2 regions of the Lysinibacillus sp. G4S2 genome follow, and region 2 is predicted to be linked to the other one. Evidence: a T-box and tRNA genes for the amino acid it is inferred to sense, from the RefSeq annotation. Region 2 holds a T-box; the other holds one or more tRNA genes.
What was found. The T-box of region 2 lies ahead of tyrS (tyrosine--tRNA ligase). A T-box ahead of a tRNA ligase gene usually reads a tRNA of that ligase, here a tRNA-Tyr.

Region 1 (6,452 bases), 140 kb from region 2:
AGTTAATTGCTAACTAAAGAATAGGTTTCTATAAATGATATAGACACTTGAAAGGGGGTGAAAAAATGAAGGTGATATTTACAGTTGGGTTACCTGGAAGCGGCAAGAGCACGTTTGTTAAGAGACTAGCCAAAAGCGAAAATGCAGTTGTTCTTTCAAGTGATGCTATACGTCAAGAGTTATTTGGTGACGTTGCAAGACAGAAATCACGAATAGTATTTCGTGTTTTGTATGAACGTTTAAATGAATTTGTGGCTAGAGGTCAATCTGTCATTGTTGATGCGACAAATATCGAACGGGAACGTTGGATGTTTGCATTGGGTAAATTGTCTGACGATGTGAAGACTGTATGCTATTATTTTGATACACCATATGCGTTGTGTATAACAAGAAATCAACAAAGAAAGAGAAAAGTTCCGTTAATAATAATGGATAAAATGAGGAAGAATTTAGAGTTTCCGATATTGGGGGAGGGATTTGATGAGGTGCATATTGTACATGAATCGAGTCCGTATGAAATCTCGAAAGAGCAGTTTCTTTCACTAATCCAAAGCGAACCCGCATATGATGAGCTTTTTCAAAAGTTGAGATCAGTCCAACTATTTAAAGAGATTTATCAATTTAATCAAGAAAATCCATATCATCAATTTTTACTTTGTCAGCATACGTATTTTGTTTATGAATATATGAACGAATACTATATGGAGAGTGACAAGCTAGCATTACAAATTGCCGCTTTATTTCATGATGTAGGCAAACCATTTTGTAAAAAATATAAAGAATTACAACAAAGATATGGGTATTATGGACATGAAAATGTATCTGCTCAAATGGTATGCCATTTTTTATTAGAGCTAGGCTTTGAAGAAGACTTTGTTTTAAAGGTTGTTAATTTAGTGCAATTTCATATGTTAATTCAATATGGGGGCGATAAGGGAGGAAGTAAGATTTATCATTTAGTAAATGCTGACTTATTAACAAAGCTTTATTTCTTTCGCGAGGCAGATCAATTTGCCAAATAGATATAAACAAAGGAAGTGAGATTATGACCAATTTGATGAAATATCCAAGAAGCTTTCATTTGCCGTGGAGTAGAGGGTACACACACGATGATAAGGTTGCTAAAAATGTGGATCATTTTCTTGGAAAAGAGGTTGTTGTAACCGAAAAATTGGATGGTGAAGGAACAACACTTTATCACAACTATATGCATGCTAGAAGCATAAATTCAGGAGATCATCCATCTAGGCATTGGGTAAAAACATTTCATGCTACATTTGCATTTCAGATTCCAGAAGATTGGAGATTATGTGGTGAAAACGTTTATGCCAAGCACTCCATTTACTACAATGAATTAACTAGTTACTTTTATTTATTCAGTATTTGGAATGACAAAAATATTTGTTTAAGCTGGGATGAAACCGTCGACTATGCAGCTAAACTGGGCATAGAAACAGTACCTGTAGTATATCGAGGCATTTTCGATGAAGAAAAAATAAAGAAGACTTTTACAGGGAAATCACTTCTTGGGGGTGAGCAGGAAGGGTATGTTATTAGAAATGCGGCTGCTTTCCATTATGATGATTTTCAATATAACCTAGGGAAATTTGTTAGAAAGAATCATGTTCGAACAAGTGAACATTGGTTAAATGAAGAAATGATGCCTAATCAATTGAAATAAGTGTTATTTGAAAAGATTTAATCTACTATAAAGCAAAAGGACTGAGAAAAATGTAATTCTTAATGGGGTTAAAAATACATAATGTATATGAGGAAGATGTAGTGGTAGCATGTCCCTTTATAGGATAGGGATTTAACAGGTTCGATTCCTGTCATCCTCACTAAATAAATGAAAAGCAGTAGTGACAAGGGCTTGATCCTTATTACTACTGCTTTTTTCTATCTTTCTATAATTTTGGCTCTTCACCAAACCGTGTGGTTGATTTCCGTTCCGACTGGGCGCTTTGTAGCTGACGCTTCGCTTTCGCTACAGAAAACATTTGTTGTTGCTGTCGCTACGCTTTCGCACAGAGCAAAGCTTCCTGGGGGCGTCCTATGAGCCGCTTTTTAACATGCTTTTCCCCTGTTTGCACCTCAAAAGGGAACCTGTTACTTAAGGATGGGGTAGCGTTTTTGATATAGCGTCGATATTTAAGCAGATCCACTATTAAAAAAAGAACTCCCAAACGAAAATGGGAGTTCATCTTTATACTCTTTTTATTTTGTATAGTTATCGAAATAACCTTGAATATAAATCATTGGTGTTCCTTTGTCACCTGAACCTGAAGTTAAGTCTGAAAGAGAACCAATTAGGTCTGTTAAGCGACGAGGTGTTGTACCTTGAGCGGCCATTTGCCCAGTTAAATCTTCATCTTTGTTTTGGATATACTCAGAAATTGCTGCTTTTAACTCTTCACCACGAAGATTTGCGAAATCGTTATCTGCTAAATATTTCAGCTTTACTTCGTTTGGTGTGCCATCTAATCCAGCAGTGTAAGCAGGAGATACGACAGGGTCTGCCAACTCCCAAATTTTACCTACAGGATCTTTAAATGCGCCATCGCCGTAAACCATTACTTCAACTGTTTTACCAGTAGCTTCTTTGATTTTTGCTTGGATGCCGTCAACAATTGGTTGGCAAGTGTGTGGGAATAATTTTACACTATCTTCAGTTGCTTTATTTGAACCAAGTAGACCATATTCCGCATTGAAGCCAGAACCGTTATTAGATACAGATAAAATATTGTCAAGACTGTATACTTTTTCAGCGCCATTTGCCGTTAAAATACGTTTTGTACGTAAGCGTGTATGAATATCACACGTTAAAACACTCTTCGTATAGTCTAAAATTGTTCTTGGGTTATTTGAAAAGATAACTTCACAAGCAGCGCCTTCAGCTTCGATTAACTCTTTATAATACTCAATATAATCTACACCTGTAAATGTGTGTTTTTTATAGCCAAAATGCTCACGGAATTCAACCTCAGTTAAAGTATCCGTCCAAGGGTTAATCCCTTTTACATCTAGCTCATCGATATCAACTAGGTGATTACCAACCTCATCTGATGGATAGCTTAGCATAAGAACGACTTTCTTCACGCCTTTAGCGATACCACGTAAGCAGTTAGCGAAACGGTTACGGCTAAGTATTGGGAAAATAACACCAACAGTATCGTCACCAAATTTAGCAGCTACGTCTGTTGCGATGTCATCGATTGATGCATAGTTACCTTGTGCACGCGCTACGACAGATTCTGTTACTGTTACGATGTCACGATCTTCAATTGAATAGCCTTCAATCTTTGCTGCGTTTAATACTGTGTCGACAACAATTTGTTCAATATTATCGCCTTCGTTAATAATTGGACCACGAAGACCTCTTACTACTGTACCAACTACACGTTCCAAAATAATCTCTCCTCATAAATGGTAAATGTATGTTAATTAAATAAATATAACCAATATGATTTTACTATACGCCTCTTTAGTGATATAAGTAAAATTAATAGTTCATATAATAGCTATAAGGAGTGCTTATATGATAGGGAAATTAGATTTATATCGTGTTTTTACTGTTGTTGCTAAAAATAATAGCTTTTCAAGCGCTGCTAGAGATTTATATATGACTCAACCAGCAGTTAGCCAAGCCATGATGCAATTAGAAAAGGAGCTCGGTACACGTCTCTTTAATCGTACTCCTAAGGGGGTAACGTTAACGACTGAGGGTAGACTTCTATATGAATATACGAATTCAGCATTAGGTCTTTTAGATGCTGGTGAGGAGAAGTTGCTAGAGTTTAAAAATTTAACAACCGGTCAGCTGAAAATTGGGGTAGGGGACACTATTTCTCGTTTCTTTTTAATGCCTTATCTAGAGGCGTTTCATACAATGTATCCTAATATAAAATTACAAATGCTAAATGGAACGACTTCGGAAATTTGTAACTTTATTAAATCCGGTGAGGTTGATATTGGGCTTTGTAATTTTCCGATAGAAGATCAGGCATTACAGTTAACCGCTTGCACGGAGGTACAAGATATTTTTGTATGTGGTGAGAAGTACAAAACGTTAGCGTCAAAAAGTTTAAGCTTAGAGGATCTTTTAAAGTTTCCACTTGTTTTTTTAGAGAAAAAGTCAAATTCAAGAAAGTATGTAGAAAATTATTTATTTGCAAGAGGAATCCACATTGAACCTGAGTTCGAGCTTGGTTCACATGATCTTGTGTTAGAATTTGCACGCAGTAATTTAGGGATTGCTTGTGTGACGAAAGAATTTTCTAAAGATTATTTGCAGCGAGGGCTTCTCTATGAGCTAACATTAACAGAAAGTATACCAGCACGAAGCATTGGCATGTGTTATTTGAAAAGTGTACCTTTATCTCGAGCAACGTTGAAATTTGTAGAAATTATTGAGCAAAAGCAGGAGCGTAAACGTCTAAATTTAAGAACTATAAAGTAAGCTTAGCGATTAAAATCCGCTAAGCTCTTTTTTTTAGTAGCGCCTCTATGAGGGTGTCAACATTGCGTTTATTTTTCATCGTAGGTGAGTACAAATAAGAGAATGTTCGCATAAACTGCTGTCCTTCAAGCGGCAAAATATTTATATCACCATTTTTTAGTTCACGCTCAATAACACTGGCAGACAGTAGAGAAAGGCCAAGCCCTTGTATAACACTCTCTTTCACACCTTGATTGCTACTAATAGTAAGAAGTGAACGCACTTGGAGCCCATTTGTTCTAAATAAATGATCTAAGTAATAACGAGTGCCAGAGCCTTCTTCACGTGCAACCCAATTTTGCTGCTGTAAGTCCGCAACCGTAATAGTCGACTTCTTTACAAGAGGGTGACTGCTAGCACTAACAATAAAAAGCTCATCCTGCATAAACGGTTTAATAATAACTTCATTGTCGTTTGACTGTCCTTCGATAAGGCCAATATCGACCTGTAACAATTTTGTATATTGAATGATTTCTTCCGTATTGCCAATAATAACTTGAAGCTCAAGCTGAGGGAATTGCTGTTGCAGACTCGCTATTATAGGTGGCAATATATATTCGCCAATTGTAAAACTAGAGCCGATAACAAGTGTACCTTGAATTTCATGATGATAAGCTAGAATATCTTCCCTAGCTACCTCTGCAATTGCCATCATTTGCTTAGCTCGTTTATATAAAATTTCTCCAGTTGGTGTAATTTGTACGGACTTTGGAGATCGGATAAATAACGTCGTTTGAAGTTCCTGCTCTAAGTTTTTTATGTGTAAGCTGACACTGGGCTGTGAAATATGAAGTATTTCGGATGCTTTCGTAAAATTATTGACTTCCACTAGTGTAATGAATGTTTTTAAAGCATCATATAGCATGTCATCACTCCTATTATTAGAAATATTAATCATTGCGATTATATATATGTATTTTACTAATGATTAACTTTTTAATAAAGTTATAATTATCAAGAATGAAAGAAGTGAACAACATGGATATTGGACAGAAGTTAAAAGGTTTCCTAACCCCTGCGTTTATGAAGGGGATATTGTTGACACTCATGATTGCCTTAGTGGCAAAGTATATTTCGACATTTCCGTTCTTCTCAATCCTGGGGCAGCTTGTTATTGCAATTATTTTAGGGATGGCTTGGAGAGCAGCTTTTAAGGTACAGGATTCATGGCAAAGTGGCATATCATTTTCAAGTAAAAAGCTATTACGATTAGGCATTATTTTACTGGGTATGCGTTTGAATTTAGCGGACATTTATCATGCCGGAGCGAGTGTCTTTCTTATTGCATTTATTGATTTGGTATTTGCTTTAGTGGTTGTATATGCTTTAACGAAGGTATTTCATGTTGAGAAGAAGTTAGGCATATTAACAGCTTGTGGCACAGCCATTTGTGGAGCAGCAGCTGTTGTCGCTATTGCTCCTCAAATTAAGGCAAATGAAAAAGAAACAGCAGTGGGTGCAGCGATTGTCGCATTACTAGGGACTATATTCACATTAGTTTACACAGTGCTATACTCAGTATTTAATTTAACGCCTACTGAATATGGTATTTTCGCAGGAGGCACGCTACATGAAATTGCCCATGTTATTGCCGCCGCCGCTGCTGGTGGAAATGAAGCAGTTGATATGGCGGTTATTGTTAAGCTAACACGTGTCGCATTGCTTGTACCGGTAGCTATTGTCATTGGTATTTTCTATCGGAAAATTGACAAGGAGCAGGAAAAAGAAGGCTTTTCACTGTCAATCATTCCGTGGTTTATTCTCGGATTTTTAGCAATGAGCGCTATTAATTCGTTAGGAATTATACCAGCCAATGTAGCGCAAACAATTGTCAATATCTCTTATCTTTTAATTGCGATGTCGATGGCTGGACTAGGTTTAAATGTAGAGATAAAAACCTTTAAAGAATTAGGTGTAAAAGCGTTTGTTGCAGGACTTATCGGTTCGGTTTTCT
Region 2 (6,452 bases):
ACTATTATTGTCATCTGTAGTCAATTCTGTATTCGGAGTATGGTTTGTTGGAAAAAATAGCAAAGAAGTATTAATTGAAAAAGCCAACGAACAAGTCTTTGAAATGGCAAAACAAGCGGAAACCATCTTAAATTCAGAGAGTGACCCCATTCCATCTTTACAAAATTTTGTGGAAACAAAATCAAAACAAGATAATGTGACTTATGCAGTTGTCATTGATACAAACGTTCAAGCGGTGGCACATAGTGATAAAAATAAATTAGGAAAAGTGTATGAGGATGATTACACGATTGATGGGGCTAAAAACGGGAAAAATCAGTTCACAAGATGGTACGCTGAAGTTCAAGGTATTTGGACATATGACATAATGGAGCCTATCTATAAGGATGGCAAACTTTATGGCGTGCTCGACGTTGGGGTGCCTGAAAGCGGCATTCAATCAATTACAAACTCTGTTCTAAGCTATCAGATTATTACCGGTGTAGTAAGCTTTTTAATTATAGGTGCTTTAATGTGGTGGATTATTGGTCGCATTGTGGCTGCCATTAAAAATCTTGAAAAGGCCATTCATCAAACAGCAAGCTTAGACTTTACAGAAAATCCAGAATTAGAGAAGTTATTAAATCATCAAGATGAAATTGGTCTCATGGCAAAAGGCATCTCTGGCATGCGATCAGCATTAAAGGATGTTACCGTCAACATACATAAAACAAGTTCCGATTTATCAGATTCCTCAAAGATTCTGATGCAAATATCAGAAGATACGGTACGTACAACTGATGAAATTAGCTCAGCCATTAATGAAATAGCAAAAGCTACAGAAGAGCAGGCTCATGACACAGAACAAAGTGCTGAACAATTAAATCAACTTTCTGTAAACATTGATCGCGTTATGGCGCAAACAGAGAAGATCGCTTCCATGACAGAGGATATTGATCACTTAAGTAATCAAGGTGTGGAAACCGTCAACCAACTCTCTATTTGGTCAGAGAAGAATCGTGTGTCTTCACAACAGGTAAGTAATATCGTTCAGGAAGTAGACAAAACTTCATCTGATATATCAAGTATTGTCAATACAATTACAGATATCGCGACTCAAACGAATTTATTGGCACTGAATGCATCCATTGAATCAGCTCGCGTAGGCGAAGCAGGAAAAGGTTTCGCAGTAGTTGCTGATGAAATTCGAAAATTATCAGAACAGACATCTATAGCAACTGAAGATATTAAGAACAAAATCACCGCCATTCAGGATATTTCTAAAAATGCTGTACAGGAAATTGGTACAAGCCTTAGCATTGTTGAACAAAATGCAAAAGCTACAGAAAATACGAGTGAGATATTTAATACAATAAAGGCAGCTCTAGACCAAACGAGTGAAGTAGCACAAGAGGTGAAACATTTATCTCACGAGATGAATGAGCGCAAAGAGCAAATCATTGGTGTGGTTCAAAACATCTCTGCTTCTGCAGTCGAAACCTCTGCAGGAACAGAACAAGTTTCCGCTTCCGCAAATGAACAAATGAAAAGCATCGAGACCGTTTCTGAAAAAGCTAAGGAACTAGATGCTATTGCTGATGCTCTAAGAGATGAAATGAAAAAATTCACTATTTAATTATATTGATTTCTATAGTAAAAAAGCTGATTCTCTGAATCAGCTTTTTTTAGCAACTGGTTAGTTTGATTACAAACACTTCGTAAAGGAATCCTTATGACTATTCCACTAAAAAAGTACAACTTGGTCCCTTATTTTATAAACCGAATAAATCGTTTCTTCCCAATTTGTAAAACCTCCTCATTCATTAAAACTCGGTCAGTGTCATCTACTGTAATTTTTTCACCATTTAAAGAAACACCATTTTGTTTAATTAATCGTATAAATTCACTTTTACTTTTTATATAGTTTTTAGCCATTAATGCTGGAATTATATCTAGCACAGATTCTTTCCCTATTTCAATTAGCACTTACGGTATATTATCAGGGATTTGTTTGTAAGCCCGTAATCAAATAACGCATATAAACAACCTGGCACCTCCGGTACGATAGATGTATCTATCTAAGGAGGTGCTTTCCTTATGTCAACTAACAAATTAACCATTGTACCAGTTAAACTGGATCCCATACCAACTGAAACAACCTCGACTAATTCTTTCCAACAGACAGCTGGGCCAAGCTGTCTGATTAAAACTGCTGCGGGCGAAATCTCCTTCTTCAATGGCGTAGATGAGCACATCATTCAAGCTGTGATGAAGGAGCTGGTTCAAAAATGAAGCATGATTTTACGCGCGTGCAAAATATTTATATTGTCTGCGGGAAAACTGACATGCGTAAAGGGATTGACGGTCTAGCGACCCTCGTTCAGGACTCGTTTGAACTGGACCCTTATAGTGACTCGATTTTTTTATTTTCAGGTATAAGTAAGGACCGCTATAAATGTCTTTATTTTGACGGTGACGGCTTTGCACTACTTTATAAACGTCTAGACAATGGCAGGCTACAATGGCCCAAAAATGAAAAGGAAGTACGAAATCTATCTCAACAAGAATTGCGTTGGTTATTGGAAGGTTTATCTCTTCAACAACCGAGGGCAATACAGAAATCTGCAAAAGGTGTCTTTTAATCACTACTTTCTAAATGGTATAATTAACCGCAGATAATTTGAACGGAAATGTGGTGAACAAGATGAGTATGGAAACAACAGAAAAATTAATTCACTTATTAGAAGAGCAACTCGCTGTTATGAAGCAACAAAACGAAGAGCTTTCTAAAAAGTTAGACGTGTCACTCGCCCAAAATAAATACTTGTCTGAACAAGTTCGCCAGTTAACCAAAATGATTTATGGTTCGCGCTCGGAGAAGTCAAAATACCAACCACCAGATGGACAATGTTCGTTATTCGATAATGATCCGTCTTTTAATGGGTCTGAGCAAACAGAAGAACAAAGCACGGAAACTGTGACGTATACAGTGACCCGTTTAAATAAAAAGAAAAAGCGTAACGATTCATTCGTAGAAGGTGTGGAAGTGGAAGAAATTCACCATCATCCAGTAAATCTCCAATGTGACTGTTGCCAAAGTCAGTTACATGAAATCGGCTCCACAATTACCCGTGAAGAAGCAGCGTTTATTCCGGCCAAGTTGGTGCGTGTGCAGCATATTGAGCATGCCTATGAGTGTAAGCAATGTAAAAAAGATCGTGAACAAAATCAGTTTATTCAACGTGGGAAAGCGCCGATGGCAGTGATTCCTCGTAGCATCGCAGGGCCAACGGTGTTGGCGAAAGTCATCTATGATAAATTCTCACTCTACCTACCACTTTATCGCCAAGTAAAAGAATGGGCACGTACGGGTTTAATCACCAATGATAAAAATCTTTCGAATTGGGTGATTCGTGTTGCAGAAGAGTGGCTATTACCAATTTATGAAGAGATGAAAAATGTCCTTTCAGTCAAAACGCTACTTCATATTGATGAAACTGTTGCCCAAGTATTGAATCGTTCTGATGGAAAGCGAGCACAATCAAACGCGTATAACTGGGTATTCCGAACAGTCCCAACTGAGGGGCCAGTAATCATTCTATTTGAACATGCGTTAACGCGAAGTCGAACGGTATTGGAGGAATATTTGGCCAATTTTGAGGGCACCATTATTTGTGATGGCTACTCTGCCTATGATAAGTTACCCAACATCACATTCGCCAACTGTTGGGCGCACGTTCGACGTTATTGGTTAAAAGTCGATAGCAAGAACGGACGTATTGGTTTGGCCTACTGTAATCAGCTCTACGCTTTAGAGCAAAAATTCAAAGGGCTGCCGCCGAAGCAACGTCGAAAAATGAGATGGCGCTACGCAAGACGGGTCATTCGGAAGTTTTTTAACTGGCTCGAAAAGTCTCAATTCTTTGGCAAAAACGCATTAGCCACAGCAACAGAGTATACGTTGAACAGAAGAAATGAACTAAAAGCATTTTTGTATAATGGGCAAATCGAAATCGATAATAATCCAGCCGAAAATGCGATCCGTCCAACCGTGATAGGAAGGAAGAACTGGCTCTTTTCTGTCAGTGAGGCGGGCGCAAAAGCCAATGCAATCTGCTTAAGTCTAGCGGAAACAGCAAAAGCGAATGGTGTAGATTTCTATAAATACCTCGTCAAGCTTTTGACGGATTTACCCAATCTCGCAATTCATCAACAACCAGAATTATTACAAGAATACATGCCTTGGTCCGAGTCGATTCAAGCTACATGTGCATAATAAAGCCAGCTATCTGAAAAAACATCAGAAAGCTGGCCATTTGTCGTGCGTGCCGTGAGGTGCGCATATTTTTTTGAATTCGGGCTTACATTTGTTTCTTTTGAAATGCTGTTTCAAAATATTGTTTCGCTCCCTTCGTTGCTTCTTCACCATAATATAAAGTAGTAATAATCTCTGCTAATTCTAGTTTTATATCTCGAGGATTTTCACCTTTTGATAATCGATTTTTCACTTCCTCAATCACTTTAGGATGCTCATCTGTTGCTAGCTCAAAGTATTTAATAATTAATGCATCAGGTACTTCCATTACTTTTTTGAACATTACTTCTGGTGCTTCATTTACTCCAATATAATTCCCTAAGCTTTTGCTCATTTTTTCAACACCATCTAAGCCTTCTAATAACGGCATGAAGATAGCAATTTGTTTTTCGTATCCTAAATGCTTTTGTAAAGTACGCCCCATTAAAATATTAAACGTTTGATCGGTACCCCCTAATTCAATATCAGCAGAAATTTCGACTGAATCATACGCTTGCATCAAAGGATAGAAGAATTCATGAATACCAATTGGCACTTGACTGTTATAGCGTTTTTGGAAATCATCACGTTCTAAAATACGCGCTACAGAAGTGGTCGCAGCTAATTTAATGACTTCTTCAAATGTTAATTTTGATAACCACTCACTATTAAAACGTACAGTCGTTTTTTCATTATCTAAAATTTTAAAAATTTGCTCACAATATGTTTTAGCATTTTCCTTTACAATGTCATCACTTAGTGCGACGCGCCCTTTTGCCTTTCCCGTTGGATCCCCTATACGGCCTGTAAAATCGCCGATAATAATTACAACACGATGACCTAAATCTTGCATTTGTTTAATTTTTCGTAGAACAACAGCATGCCCTAAATGAATGTCTGGTGCAGAAGGATCTAAACCGAGCTTAATCGTTAAAGGCTTTTGTTCTTTAAAAGAATGCTCCAATTTTGCTAATAACTCTTCTGCATTAACAATCTTATCTACACCTTTTTGAATAATTTCTAATTGTTCCTCTGGTTTTAAAAACATACAATACAACTCCTTAAATTTTGAATTAATATTGCAAGAGCAAAAATCCGTGACATCTGCCTGAGGCTTTATCTTCATTTCAGCAGATGCTCTTCTGCTGAATGAAGATAAAAAAAACGCCCTTTAGGAATTAACCTAAAGGACGTGTATGAAAGTGTTACCACCTTAATTTAAGAGTCATTCACATAACTCTCCTCAATAGGTACGGCTAAATTGCGATACCTTTGCATTGATTACGGATGCAAACCCGTCGTAGCCTACTAAAGTTCGGTACGCAGCTCCAAGATGTATTCATTTTAACTTTCCTTGTGCCTCTCATCAACCGGCTACTTTCTGTAAGTTCCATTAAAATTACTCGTTCTCTTCAACGCTTTACTCTTATACTCCAAATTGTTTTCAACAATTCTTCGTTATGCAATCTTGTTGATTATTATAGTATTATTATTCAAATTGTCAATAAATTAATTTTCTGCCTAATTTTTAAACTACCGCAGATTGATTTCCATACCGACTTGGTGCTTTCCTGGTGGCATCTAGTTTGAACAAAGATCAAAATGCGTTGCTTAAATTTTTTTCCCAATTATTGTTGGGACTATAGCTATCCTACTGTTTAACATTTTTCATTTCGAAATATAACCATATTGAAAATACAATCTCCAAAAAGATCATAACAAGAGCCAATATTGTTGGACTAAAATTAACTCCTATAATCAAAGACGTTAAAGAAACGATTATAGCCATTACATAATATGCATTAGATTTATATAACCATCCAAAAGGTAATAAGTGCGCTCCAAATATTATAGCTAATATCATAACTAATTTTTCAGGAACTGCTTGATAAATCCATATAGCAATCAAAATATATAAAATTTGATTACAGGAAAATATTATACCTAAGTTATTTAATGGGTTATCTTTGGTTGAAAATTCTGCCTTAACTAATTTCGAAATTAGAAAAGCCAATGGTAAAAGTACTGCAGTAAAACAAAATGTTAATAAATTTCTAGTTGATATATCATTTATCGGAAGCAACCATATTATAAAAATTGAACTCCAAATAATTATTGATGCAAGGATAAAATGTAAACCTCGCTTCCCTCGCAGTGCTATATCATCTCTCGATGTATT

Region 1: it encodes a tRNA-Tyr, which carries the amino acid that the T-box ahead of tyrS (tyrosine--tRNA ligase) is inferred to sense. The anticodon was not compared.

Annotation. Positions count from the first base shown of each region.
Region 1 is NZ_JAUCFJ010000002.1:5,372,498-5,378,949, reverse strand. It holds gene QUF91_RS27475 (AAA family ATPase) at 66-1,022, shown strand; gene QUF91_RS27470 (RNA ligase family protein) at 1,046-1,681, shown strand; tRNA gene QUF91_RS27465 (tRNA-Tyr) at 1,770-1,842, shown strand; gene QUF91_RS27460 (hypothetical protein) at 2,016-2,165, opposite strand; gene QUF91_RS27455 (coenzyme F420-0:L-glutamate ligase) at 2,218-3,408, opposite strand; gene QUF91_RS27450 (LysR family transcriptional regulator) at 3,539-4,459, shown strand; gene QUF91_RS27445 (LysR family transcriptional regulator) at 4,479-5,363, opposite strand; gene QUF91_RS27440 (YeiH family protein) at 5,477-6,452, shown strand, end outside.
Region 2 is NZ_JAUCFJ010000002.1:5,232,814-5,239,265, forward strand. It holds gene QUF91_RS26685 (methyl-accepting chemotaxis protein) at 1-1,615, shown strand, start outside; gene QUF91_RS26690 (hypothetical protein) at 1,747-1,938, opposite strand; gene QUF91_RS26695 (hypothetical protein) at 2,077-2,271, shown strand; gene tnpB (IS66 family insertion sequence element accessory protein TnpB) at 2,268-2,621, shown strand; gene tnpC (IS66 family transposase) at 2,684-4,255, shown strand; gene tyrS (tyrosine--tRNA ligase) at 4,341-5,321, opposite strand; T-box leader at 5,457-5,698, opposite strand; gene QUF91_RS26715 (DUF7010 family protein) at 5,925-6,452, opposite strand, start outside.